Thioclava sp. GXIMD2076: one gene and its partner. The protein of the gene in region 1 interacts with the protein of each later gene in a pairwise test. Links are inferred from orthologs where the notes say so. Each region holds a gene or a part of one and is shown in the gene's direction. Other genes may lie near its edges.

The links. The genes of interacting proteins can lie anywhere in the genome.
Region 2: the proteins of ileS (region 1) and WDB91_RS00995 interact in binary tests that used the Escherichia coli proteins (3 or more experiments, as listed by UniProt). The link is inferred for Thioclava sp. GXIMD2076 from one-to-one orthologs.

What each region holds. Positions count from the first base shown.
Region 1 is NZ_CP149932.1:3,522-11,616, forward strand. What follows is about bases 2,458-5,909. They hold ileS (isoleucine--tRNA ligase), read left to right. Parts: upstream 2,458-2,805; coding sequence 2,806-5,709; downstream 5,710-5,909. Other genes in these bases: ilvC (ketol-acid reductoisomerase), read left to right, coding at 2,458-2,462; WDB91_RS00060 (TrkH family potassium uptake protein), read right to left, coding at 5,797-5,909. In the rest of the region: WDB91_RS00035 (urease accessory protein UreD), read right to left, coding at 1-241; WDB91_RS00040 (Lrp/AsnC family transcriptional regulator), read right to left, coding at 400-858; WDB91_RS00045 (Lrp/AsnC family transcriptional regulator), read right to left, coding at 855-1,313; more of ilvC, read left to right, coding at 1,440-2,457; more of WDB91_RS00060, read right to left, coding at 5,910-7,245; WDB91_RS00065 (pyruvate carboxylase), read left to right, coding at 7,474-8,095. UniProt on the Escherichia coli protein: Catalyzes the attachment of isoleucine to tRNA(Ile). As IleRS can inadvertently accommodate and process structurally similar amino acids such as valine, to avoid such errors it has two additional distinct tRNA(Ile)-dependent editing activities.
Region 2 is NZ_CP149932.1:184,279-187,785, reverse strand. What follows is about bases 541-3,507. They hold WDB91_RS00995 (HyaD/HybD family hydrogenase maturation endopeptidase), read left to right. Parts: upstream 541-1,686; coding sequence 1,687-2,328; downstream 2,329-3,507. Other genes in these bases: WDB91_RS00980 (hydrogenase expression/formation protein), read left to right, coding at 3,081-3,507; WDB91_RS00985 (hydrogenase accessory protein), read left to right, coding at 2,660-3,076; WDB91_RS00990 (HypC/HybG/HupF family hydrogenase formation chaperone), read left to right, coding at 2,328-2,648; WDB91_RS01000 (FAD-dependent oxidoreductase), read left to right, coding at 541-1,459. Outside these bases: more of WDB91_RS01000, read left to right, coding at 1-540.

The sequences.
Region 1 (8,095 bases):
CGTCATCGGCACGGTAAGCGCGCTCGGCCGCCTGGGTGGTGGCCACCACGCGGCCTCCTTCGATATCAAGCGCATAGGACAAGGTATCGCCCGAGGTCAGACCACCCGAGGTATTGAGAAACACCACCTCCGGCACCGCGCCCACACGCGGCAGCTGCGCCTTGGCCGAGCCGCGCTGGCGCAGCCCTTTCAGCCGACCGGCCTCAAAGCGCACGGCGGCATCGCCATGGCTGCGCTGCATCTGCGGGGAACTCTTGTGATCAAACATCATGCGTCCTTTCCCCGCCTCTTCTCGGTATTTATGCCCGAGGTCCATGCTGCCCCCAAGCCAAGAGCCTGATTTTCCCTATCATTGAGGCGGAATGTTCATAAAGTAACCAAACGGCGTATTTTTGAGCACTACCCGAGCGGTCCGAGACGGCGCTCCTCGGAGAGCATCACATTCGCTTCGACATGACCAACCGCCGGAAGCGTCATGATCCGCCGCCGGAGCACCCGCTCGAAATCGGGAATGTCACGGGCGGTCACCTGCAACCGGTAATCGAACTGGCCCAGAACGTGCTGGATCACCTGCACCTCCGTAATCGCCCCTGCCGCGCGCTCGAAATCCTCGAGGCTAACGCGGCCTCGCGTGGCGAGCTTGATCCCCAGAAACACCGTCACGCCAAAGCCCACCGCCGCACGGTCGATCACCGCCCGCGTGCCCGCCAGCACGCCGGCATCCTGCAACCGCTTCACCCGCCGCCATGCGGAGGGCTGCGACATCCCGAGCCGCCGCCCCAAAGCACCTGCATTCAACGTTCCATCCTCGGCCAGCGCGCGCAGGATCTGACGATCGATATCGTCGAACGCGATCATAGCGGCAACTCCGTGCTATCCTTCACCTTGGAAATCAGCATCAGCGCGTCGGTCTCCTGGATATGCGGCAGGGACAGGATCTGGCTACGGTAGATCTGCTGGTAATGCGCCATGTCACGGGCAATCACATTGAGCCGCACATCGGTCTGGCCAAGAAAGGTCTGGATCTCGATCACCTCCGGCACCTTACGGGCGGCCTCCAGAAACTGGTCGAAAGCCCGCGGATTTGTCTTGTCGAGCGTGAAGCGCAAGGACACTTCGACCTCCCACCCCAAGGCCCGCCAGTTGATGATCGCCTGCCGCCCCTGCAAGACCCCCTCGGCCTGCATCTTCTCGATCCGGCGCCAACAGGTGGCCGTGGTCAGCCCCGCCCGCTCGGCCAGATCGGCATTGCTCTGCGCCGGATCGGCCATCAGATGGCGCAAGATCCGCCGATCCACATCATCAAGTTGCATGAATATTTCATCCAGATCGAAAATTACGAATTACAATTTCGATATTACGCATATTTTATTCCGATCGTCATGGGAATTTTTGTCTGAACCTGTATTGTGGCCCCAACCGCAAGTGGAGGAAAGAACATGCGTGTATTCTATGATCGCGACTGCGATGTGAACCTGATCAAGGATCTCAAAGTTGCTATTCTCGGCTATGGCAGCCAGGGCCACGCCCATGCGCTGAACCTGCGCGACTCGGGCGCAAAAAACCTTGCCATCGCGCTGCGCGAAGGCTCACCCTCGGCCAAGAAAGCCGAAGCAGAAGGTCTGGCCGTCATGGGCATCGCCGAAGCCGCTGCTTGGGCCGATGTTATCATGTTCGCCATGCCCGACGAACTGCAGGCCGAAACCTACAAGAAATATGTGCATGACAACCTGCGCGAAGGTGCAGCGATTGCCTTTGCCCACGGCCTGAACGTGCATTTCGGCCTGATCGAGCCGAAAGCCGGCGTCGATGTCATCATGATGGCGCCCAAAGGTCCGGGCCACACCGTGCGTGGCGAATACGTCAAAGGCGGCGGCGTGCCCTGCCTCTTCGCAGTCGAAACCGACGCAACCGGCCGCGCGCAAGACATCGCGCTGTCCTATTGCTCGGCCATCGGTGGCGGCCGCTCGGGCATCATCGAGACCAATTTCCGTCAGGAATGCGAAACCGACCTCTTCGGCGAGCAAGCCGTTCTCTGTGGCGGTCTGGTCGAACTGATCCGTTGCGGCTTCGAGACCCTCGTCGAGGCAGGCTACGAGCCGGAAATGGCCTATTTCGAGTGCCTGCACGAAGTGAAACTGATCGTCGACCTGATCTATGAGGGCGGTATCGCCACCATGGATTACTCGATCTCGAACACCGCGGAATACGGCCAATATGTCTCGGGCCCGCGTATCCTCCCCTACGAGGAAACCAAAGCCCGCATGAAAGCCGTCCTCACGGACATCCAGACCGGCAAATTCGTGCGTGACTTCATGCTCGAAAACTCGGTCGGTCAACCGACCCTCAAAGCGTCGCGCCGCGCCAATGACGAGCACCCGATCGAACAGACCGGTGCGAAACTGCGCGAGATGATGCCCTGGATCGGCAAAGGCAAGCTGGTCGACAAAGCGCGCAACTGATCGCGTCCGACCCGACCTGAAGGAAGGCACCCTCCGGGGTGCCTTTTTACTTTCCGCCTTCCAGCGTCTCCAAATATCCCGGGGTGAATTGGCGCGAAGCGCCAAGAGGGGCAGCGCCCCTGCGACCGCCCCACAAATAAGCCCCCTATCGGGACGCGCTCCGCAAGCATTCGCTTGCCCAGCCCCTCCGGCCCGCCTATAAGGCCCCCATGACATTTTGTGACCACATCCTGCGAATTACCGGCCCGGCGCTCTGACGCGTCAGGGTAGCCGGGTGATGTGTGCCAGATGACGGGCAGGCACTGCGCCGCCCGACCGATCCCCTTCCAAGGATATGCTCCCTATGTGTGCCGACACGACCGACAAATCCGTCGATTACCACGATACCGTCTTCCTGCCCGAAACCGATTTCCCGATGCGCGCGGGCCTGCCCCTGCGCGAGCCCGAATGGCTCGAGCGTTGGGCGAAGATCGGCATCTATGACCGGCTGCGCGAAAAAGCCCAAGGCCGCACCCCCTTCACGCTGCATGACGGCCCTCCCTATGCCAACGGGCATCTCCATATCGGCCACGCGCTGAACAAGGTGATCAAGGACATCATCACCCGTTCGCACCAGATGATGGGCCATGACGCGCGCTATGTTCCGGGCTGGGATTGCCACGGCCTGCCGATCGAATGGAAGATCGAGGAGCAATACCGCAAGGCCGGCAAGGACAAGGACGAAGTTCCGGTCATCGACTTCCGTCAGGAATGCCGCAAGTTTGCCGAAGGCTGGGTCGATATCCAGCGCGAGGAATTCAAGCGCCTTGGCGTTTACGGGAATTGGGACGACCCCTACCTGACCATGAATTTCCACGCCGAGCGCGTGATCGCGGAAGAGTTCATGACCTTCCTGATGAATGGCACGCTCTATCAGGGCTCGAAACCCGTGATGTGGTCGCCGGTCGAGAAGACCGCGCTGGCCGAGGCAGAGGTCGAATATCACGACCACACGAGCCACATGATCTGGGTCCGCTTCAAGCCCAAGGCCGATGTGCTGGACGGCGCTTCGGTCGTGATCTGGACCACCACGCCCTGGACCATCCCGCAAAACCGCGCGGTGGCCTATGGCCCGTCCATGTCCTACGGCCTCTACCGTGTGGATATTCCCGCCGAAAAATCCACGGCGGAAGCGGGCGAGCTGATCGTGCTGGCCGACAAGCTGGCCGATGATGTGATGAATTCCGCCAAGGTCGAGGGCTATTCGCGCATCCGCGATGTGGCGACTTCGGAATTCGAGGGCGTGATCCTCAACCACCCCTATGCGGGTGTCGAAGGCGCCAATGGCGAGTGGGATTACGATGTCCCCATGCTGCCGGGCGATCATGTGACCGATGATGCGGGCACGGGCTTTGTCCATACCGCGCCGTCGCATGGTGATGACGACTATCAGCTGGGCCTGAAATTCGGCCTCAAGATGACCTATAACATCGAGGCCGATGGCTCCTATCGCGCTGATCTGCCGCTCTTTGCCGGCATGAAGATCGTGGCCGATGATGGCAAGGACGGGCCCGCCAATGTGGAAAACATCAAGCAGCTGGCCTATGCCGGTGCGCTGCTGTCCAAGGGCAAGCTGAAGCACAGCTATCCGCATAGCTGGCGCTCGAAGGCACCGCTGATCTATCGCAACACGCCGCAATGGTTTGCCGCCATCGATGCGAAAATGGAGGACGGCATGGGCACCTATGGTGACACCATCCGTCAGCGCGCGCTGAAATCCATCGAGGAACTGGTGACCTTCACCCCCGAGCGCGGCAAGAACCGCCTGCATTCGATGATCGAGACGCGCCCCGACTGGGTTCTGTCGCGCCAGCGCGCCTGGGGCGTGCCGCTGACCTGCTTTACCAAAGTCGGCGCCAAACCCGATGCCGAGGACTTCCTGCTGCGCAACGCGGAAGTGAATGCCCGCATCACCGCAGCCTTCGAGGAAAAAGGCGCCGATGTCTGGTATGAAGAGGGCTTCAAGGCCCGCGTGCTCGATGGCATCGTGAACCCCGAGGACTACAATCAGGTCTTCGACGTGCTGGATGTATGGTTCGACTCTGGGTCCACCCATGCCTTCGTGCTGCGTGACCGCGAGGATGGCACCCCCGATGGCATCGCGGATGTCTATCTGGAAGGCACCGACCAGCACCGTGGCTGGTTCCATTCCTCGCTCCTGCAGGCCTCGGCCACCAAGGGCCGTGCGCCCTATCGCAATGTGGTCACCCATGGGTTCACGCTGGATGAGAAGGGCATGAAAATGTCCAAATCCATCGGCAACACCGTCGCGCCGCAAGAGGTAATCTCGGAATATGGCGCCGATATCCTGCGTCTGTGGGTGGCACAGGCCGATTACACCGCCGACCAGCGGATCGGTCCGAAAATCCTCAAGGGCGTGGCTGATAGCTATCGCCGCCTGCGCAACACGCTGCGCTATATGCTCGGCGCGCTGAAGGATTTCGACGAGAGCGAGCGTCTGGATGTTTCGGAAATGCCCGAGCTCGAGCGCTTCATCCTGCACCGTCTGGCGGAGCTCGACACGGAAATCCAGGCAGATTACCGCGCCTTCAACTTCCAGTCCGTGTTCCAGAAGCTCTTCACCTTCTGCACGATCGAGCTGTCGGCCTTCCATTTCGACATCCGCAAGGACGCGCTCTATTGCGACCCGGCAGACAGCACCCGCCGCCGTGCCGCCCGCACGGTGATGGATATCCTGTTCCATCGCCTGACCACATGGCTCGCGCCGATCCTGCCATTTACGATGGAAGATGTCTGGCTGTCGCGCTTTGAGGGTGCGGAGGCCTCGGTCCATCTCGAGGACTTCCCCGAGACGCCTGCCGAGTGGCGCAATGCCGCACTGGCCCAGAAATGGGAGGCGATCCGCCGTGCCCGCCGTGCCGTGACCGCAGCCCTCGAGGTGCAGCGCCGCGACAAGGTGATCGGTGCCTCGCTCGAGGCGGCACCCGTTGTGCATGTGGAGGATGCGGAGCTTTTGGACGTGCTGAAAACAGTGCCCTTCGAGGATCTGTGCATCACCTCCGGCATCACGCTGACGGCGGATGCGGCCCCTGCCGAGGCCTTCCGCCTGCCCGATGTGGCGGGTGTGGCCGTGGTCTTCGAGATGGCCGAGGGCGAGAAATGCGAACGTTGCTGGCGCATCCTGCCGGATGTCGGCACGCACCAGCACGCCCATACCTGCAAACGCTGCAACGATGCGCTCGGCTAAATCGGGCTGTATGGCAAAACAAAACGGCGCCCCGATCGGGGCGCCGTTTTTCGTTGCTGCCTTGGAACAGGCCCGATCAGCTCCGGCTCACGCCCGCCAGAATCGCGGCAGGAACAGCACTAGCACCGACAGAAGCTCCAGCCGACCGAGAAACATGCCAAAGGACATCAGCCATTTGGCAGTTTCGGGGAAGCTTACGATTGAACCGTTGGCCGACACCTCCGGCCCCCAACATGGCCCGACATTGGCGATCGCCGTCCATGCAGCGGTAACCGCCGTGCGTGTTTCGAGCCCGGTCAGTGCCAGTGCAACGATCAGCAGGCCGAAGCTGAGAATGAAGAAGGAGAAGAACGCCATCACCGAGTTGACCACATCTTCCGTCACGGGATGCCCGTCATAGCGGATCAGCGTCACCCGATGCGGACTATAGAGGCGGCGCACCTGTGCCTTGATCGACTCGATCAGGATCAGATAGCGGAAGACCTTGACCGAACAGCCCGTCGAGGCGGTGCAGCCCCCGATCAGCCCGACAACGATCAGTATGACAAAAGCCAGATGCCCCCATTGGGTAACATCGACCGAGGAATAGCCCGTGCCGGTGAAGGTCGAGACGACGTTGAAAATCGTCTCGCGCAGCGTCGGCCAGAACGGATCCTCGTGGCGGAACAGGCGGTAGATGACGATGATCAGGATCGCGTAGAGATGCCAGCGAAGGAAGGCGCGCACCTGAGGATCACGCCAGATCGGACCGGCATCGCCTTTCACCAGCTGCACGAAACGGATGAACGGCATCGCCGCCAGTAGCATGAAGACCGAGGCCACATATTCGGGTGCCCCGAGGAACGCACCGAAGCTCTTGTCCTCGCTGGAAAAACCGCCTGTGGAGATGGTGGTCAGCGAATGCAGGATGGCATCATAGAAGCTCATCCCCGACAGCATGAACGCCCCGCAGCAGAGCACCGACAGCCCCAGATAGATACGGATCAGCGCGCGGGAAATCTCGCGGGCGCGCGGCAGCACCTTTCCCAGCGTATCGAAACCCTCGGAGCGGAAGAACTGCATGCCCCCGACCTTCATCACCGGCAGGAAGATCATCGCGACGATGATGATCCCGAGCCCCCCGAGCCATTGCAGGATCGCCCGCCAGAGATTGGCCGAATGGGGCAGATCGTCGAGCTTTGGGATAACCGTGGTGCCTGTCGTCGTCATCCCCGACATCGCCTCGAAATAGGCATCTGTGAACGAGAGATGCGGCGCCCCGATCATGAAAGGCAGCGCCCCCATTGCCGGCAGCGCCACCCAGACACCGCTGGTCAGCACGAAGCTCTGCCGCAGATCCAGCACCTGCCCCAGACTGTCATGGGCCGCCAGCGCCAGTAGCCCGCCGACGATCACACAGATCATCGCGCTCTCGGTGAAGGCCTGCCAGTTGGGGTCGCCGCGATACAGATCCAGCGCAGCCGGAATCAGCATGAAGATGCCCAGCGCGGTAATCAGAAGACCAATGATATAGCCCACCGGGCGCAAATCCGTCATGGCCTCTGCTTTGCCCGAAGCGCGCGTGCTGTCAATAGGCTGGCCGCTCCCGCCATGAGACGCGGTGTTTTGGATGCAAATTTCGGCAGTTCACGCCAGGCCTGCAAAAACTGGTCGTTTTGGTAAATAAAACTCTCCGGTTTTGCATATTCTCAAAGCCTCCACACTTGCGCCGCAGCGCGGCACCGCTAGGCTAGCCATAAGGAAGAGTAGGAGGAGTAAGGCGCTATGTTCGAGAAGATCCTTGTCGCCAACCGTGGCGAGATTGCCATTCGTGTTATGCGTGCAGCCAATGAGCTCGGCAAGAAGACGGTCGCCGTCTATGCCGAGGAGGACAAGCTGGGCCTGCACCGGTTCAAAGCCGATGAGGCCTATCAGATCGGCCGCGGCCTCAGCCCTGTGGGTGCCTATCTCGCCATCGACGAGATCATCCGTGTGGCAAAGCTCTCGGGGGCGGATGCGATCCATCCGGGCTACGGCCTTCTCTCCGAGAATCCCGATTTCGTCGAGGCCTGTGCGAAGAACGGCATCACCTTCATCGGCCCCAAGGCCGAGACGATGCGTGCGCTGGGCGACAAGGCCTCCGCACGCCGCGTGGCGATCAAGGCCGGTGTGCCGGTCATCCCCGCGACCGAGGTGCTGGGCGATGATTTCGATGCGATCAAGGCAGAGGCCGCCGAAATCGGCTATCCGTTGATGCTCAAAGCCTCGTGGGGCGGTGGCGGGCGCGGCATGCGTCCGATCAATGGCCCCGAGGAACTGGTCGAGAAGGTCCGCGAGGGCCGTCGTGAGGCCGAGGCCGCCTTCGGTAATGGCGAGGGCTATCTCGAGAAGATGATCCTGCGCGCGC
Region 2 (3,507 bases), 180 kb from region 1 along the record:
GCTTGAAGAGAACCAACCGCTAACCGGCAGCTTCGGCGATCAGGAGGTCACCGTGGTCCGGCAGGGGGATCGCGCCTTCGCTGTCTCGGCACGCTGTACCCATCTGGGTGCCGATCTGGGCACTGGTATCGTGGCGGAAGGCGAGATCCGCTGCCCCTTCCACCATGCGCGGTTTGACCTCGAGACCGGCGAGGCCACCGGTGCGCCCGCCATCACGCCTCTTGGCTGTTACAAGGTCGAGATCGCGGGGGGGATCTTGCGTGTCACCGGCAAGCAGGGCCAGCCCGAAGCGCCGGATGCTTCCGGCAGCCGTGAGAGGATCGTGGTGGTGGGCGCGGGGGCCGCGGGCCATGCCGTGGCCGACCATTTCGTGACGGCAGGCGAAGGTGCGCGTGTGACGCTGATCACCGAGGATCTCGATGCGCCTTATGACCGGACCTTTGTCTCCAAACAGGTGCTTTCGGGCGCGAAGAACCCCGAGGAGGCCGCACTCCCCTTCGGCCATCCGCACAATCCGCGCCCCACGATCCTGCGTGGGGTGAAGGCCGAGGCGATCAACCGTCAGAAAAAACAGCTGCGCCTGTCGGACGGGCAGACGCTGCCTTACGAGACGCTGGTTCTGGCCACCGGTGCCACGCCGATTACGCCCGAATTCGACGGTGCCGACCATGAGGCGGTTTTCACTCTTCGCAGCCTAGCCGATGCCCGCGCCATCCTCGGGCGCGCGGAACGGGCGAAATCGATCGTGGTGCTCGGTTCGTCCTTTATCGGGCTCGAGGCGGCAGGGGCGCTTGCCTCCAAGGATCGCAAGGTCCATGTGGTCACACAGGACAAGGTGCCGATGGAGAAGACCCTTGGCGCTGAGATCGGTCACTTCGTTCAGAGCCAGCACGAGGCGGATGGGGTCAGTTTCCATCTGGAAACGACGCTGACCAGCTATGACGGCGCACAGGTCACGCTGAAGGATGGCCGCAAGATTGACGCTGATATGGTCGTGCTGGGTGTAGGCGTGAAGCCCGATCTGGCGCTGGCCAAGGCGGCGGGGCTGGAGCTGGCCGAAAAAGAGAACGGTGTGCAGGTGGATACCTATTTCCGCACCTCCGATCCCGCGATTTACGCGATTGGCGATATCGCCAACTATCCCGCCTGTGACGGTTCGGGCCGGTTGCGCATCGAGCATTGGGCCCATGCGGGCGATCAGGGCGCACATCTTGCGGCCTTCCTTCTGGGTGAGACCGATGGGGGCTTCGACCGGATTCCGTTCTTCTGGACCAAGCAGGGCGATGCGCAGTTGCGCTATGTCGGCCACGGCTCGCCTGCGGACGGAGTGCGGATTGACGGCAAGCTCGAGGAAAAGGATTTTGCCGCCCATTTCAAGGGGAGCTTCCTGCAAGGTGCGCTCGTGACCTGCAACCGCGATGTAGAGGCACTGGAGACCGAACGCGATTGGGAGCGCTGATCCGCAAGCTGGATAGTTTGCAGCCTCTTTCCGAGTAAACTGGAAAGCTACATTCTACCTAAGTTGGGCGCAGGATGTAGCTTTTCATGTTTTATTTATGAATAACAACATCATAATTAAATAACGCGATTAATGGCGATGGGCTCCTTTTTTGGGGACCTGCTGGATATGGTCACATAACGACCGGAGGCGCAAAGCCTCTTGCCAGCGGGCGAAAGGAGGACGCCATGCCAGCCACCACCACGCAGATACCGCGTAATATCCTAGTTCTGGGAATCGGGAATGTGCTCTGGGCCGATGAGGGCTTCGGGGTGCGCTGCGTCGAGACGATGGCGCAGACCCATGCTGTGCCCGCGAATGTGCGGCTGATGGATGGCGGCACGCAGGGTCTGTATCTGCTGCCCTTCATCGAGGATTGCGACGCGCTGATCGTGTTCGATGCCGTGGATTTCGGGCTGGAGCCCGGCACGCTGGTCACGCTGCGCGACCGCGATGTGCCCGCTTTCATGGGCGCCAAGAAGATGAGCCTGCACCAGACGGGGTTTCAGGACGTGCTGGCAACGGCCGAGCTGATGGGCCATGCGCCCGATTACATCACGCTGATCGGTTGCCAGCCCGAGGAGATCGAGGATTATGGTGGCGGATTGCGGGCCGTGACCTCGGCCCAGATCCTGCCTGCCATTGACGAATGTATCCGCGAGCTGGGTCGCTGGGATATCGGCGTGACCGAAGGCCGCACCGAGAGTGGAGATCTCGCCGATATCTCCATCCAGCGCAGCGCCTATGAGGGGGGCCGCCCCGACGCGGAAGATGCCTGCCGTATCGGTGATCACCGCTTCTTTCCTCCGGCCGCCAAGGGGCGCGCCTGATGTGTGTCGGTGTGCCTTTGCAGCTGCTTGCGCGGGACGGCATCTGCGGTGATGTGATTGAGGATGGCCAGCCACAGATCATCGACCTGTCGCTGACCCCCGAGGCCGAGGCCGGTGACTGGCTTCTGGTCTTTCTGGGGGCGGCACGCGAGGTGATTTCGGCCGGCGAGGCGGCCAAGATTTCGGCGGCCCTGGATGGCCTGCGCGCGCTGATGACCGGCGGCGATCTGGGGGCGGCATTTGCCGATCTGGAAGCCCGCACCCCCGAACTTCCCCCCCATCTGGCTGCTGCTGCCGCGCAGGGGCGCAAGACCGCCTGAAGGATTATCCCATGCATGATTTCGTAATGCCCAGTGACGTGACTCCCTCGGGAGAGGTCCATCCCCTCGTGCAGCGTTTGAGTAACGAGTTCTCCTATCCCCGCCTTGCCACGATGGAGGCGGTGGCCGAGTTCACCGGCGCCGAAGGGGTGCACTGCCTCTTTGTGCCCGGGGATGCCAAGCGCAATCTGGAGACGCCCGATGCGGCGGTGGTTCTGCCCGAGCTGCGGATGACCTTCCAGAACATGTTCGACTGTGCGGTGATCGATGACGCGATCGAGGCCGAGCTACGCCAGGAGACCCGCGCGCTGAAGACCCCGGGCTTCCTGTTTTACCGCGACGGCACCTATCTGGGGGCCATCGAGAAAGTGCGTGACTGGGATGACTATATCGCCCGCACCTCGCATATCCTTGATCTGAAAGGTTGATCCCATGGTGAGTAACTTCCATCTGCCGCCTATGGGCTTTGGTCCCGGCTCTCAGGAAACCGGCGAGGAGCTGGAATATATGGAGTTGCCCTCGGGTATGCGCACCTATTCTGCGCATATGCCCGAGGTCGATGACCCCTCCGCTGTGACCCCTGCGCTGAAGACGCTGGCCGATATCGCCAAGGCCGCCGAGGCCTGTGCCAGAGGCGGTATGGCGAGCTTCGATCTGTCGGGGCTGGATGCGCCCAACCGCGCCCTGATCGCCGAGACGATGGGGCAGGGCGAAGTTGCCATGAAGATCCGTGGCATCCCTGCACTGATGGTGCAGGAGAGCGTCTTTGCCGGTGTCTGGTCGGTCGCAGGAGCGGGTGTGGACCGGATCGAGGTGGGCCCTGTGCCAGCGGTCTCAATGACCCGCGCCTTCGAGCCTT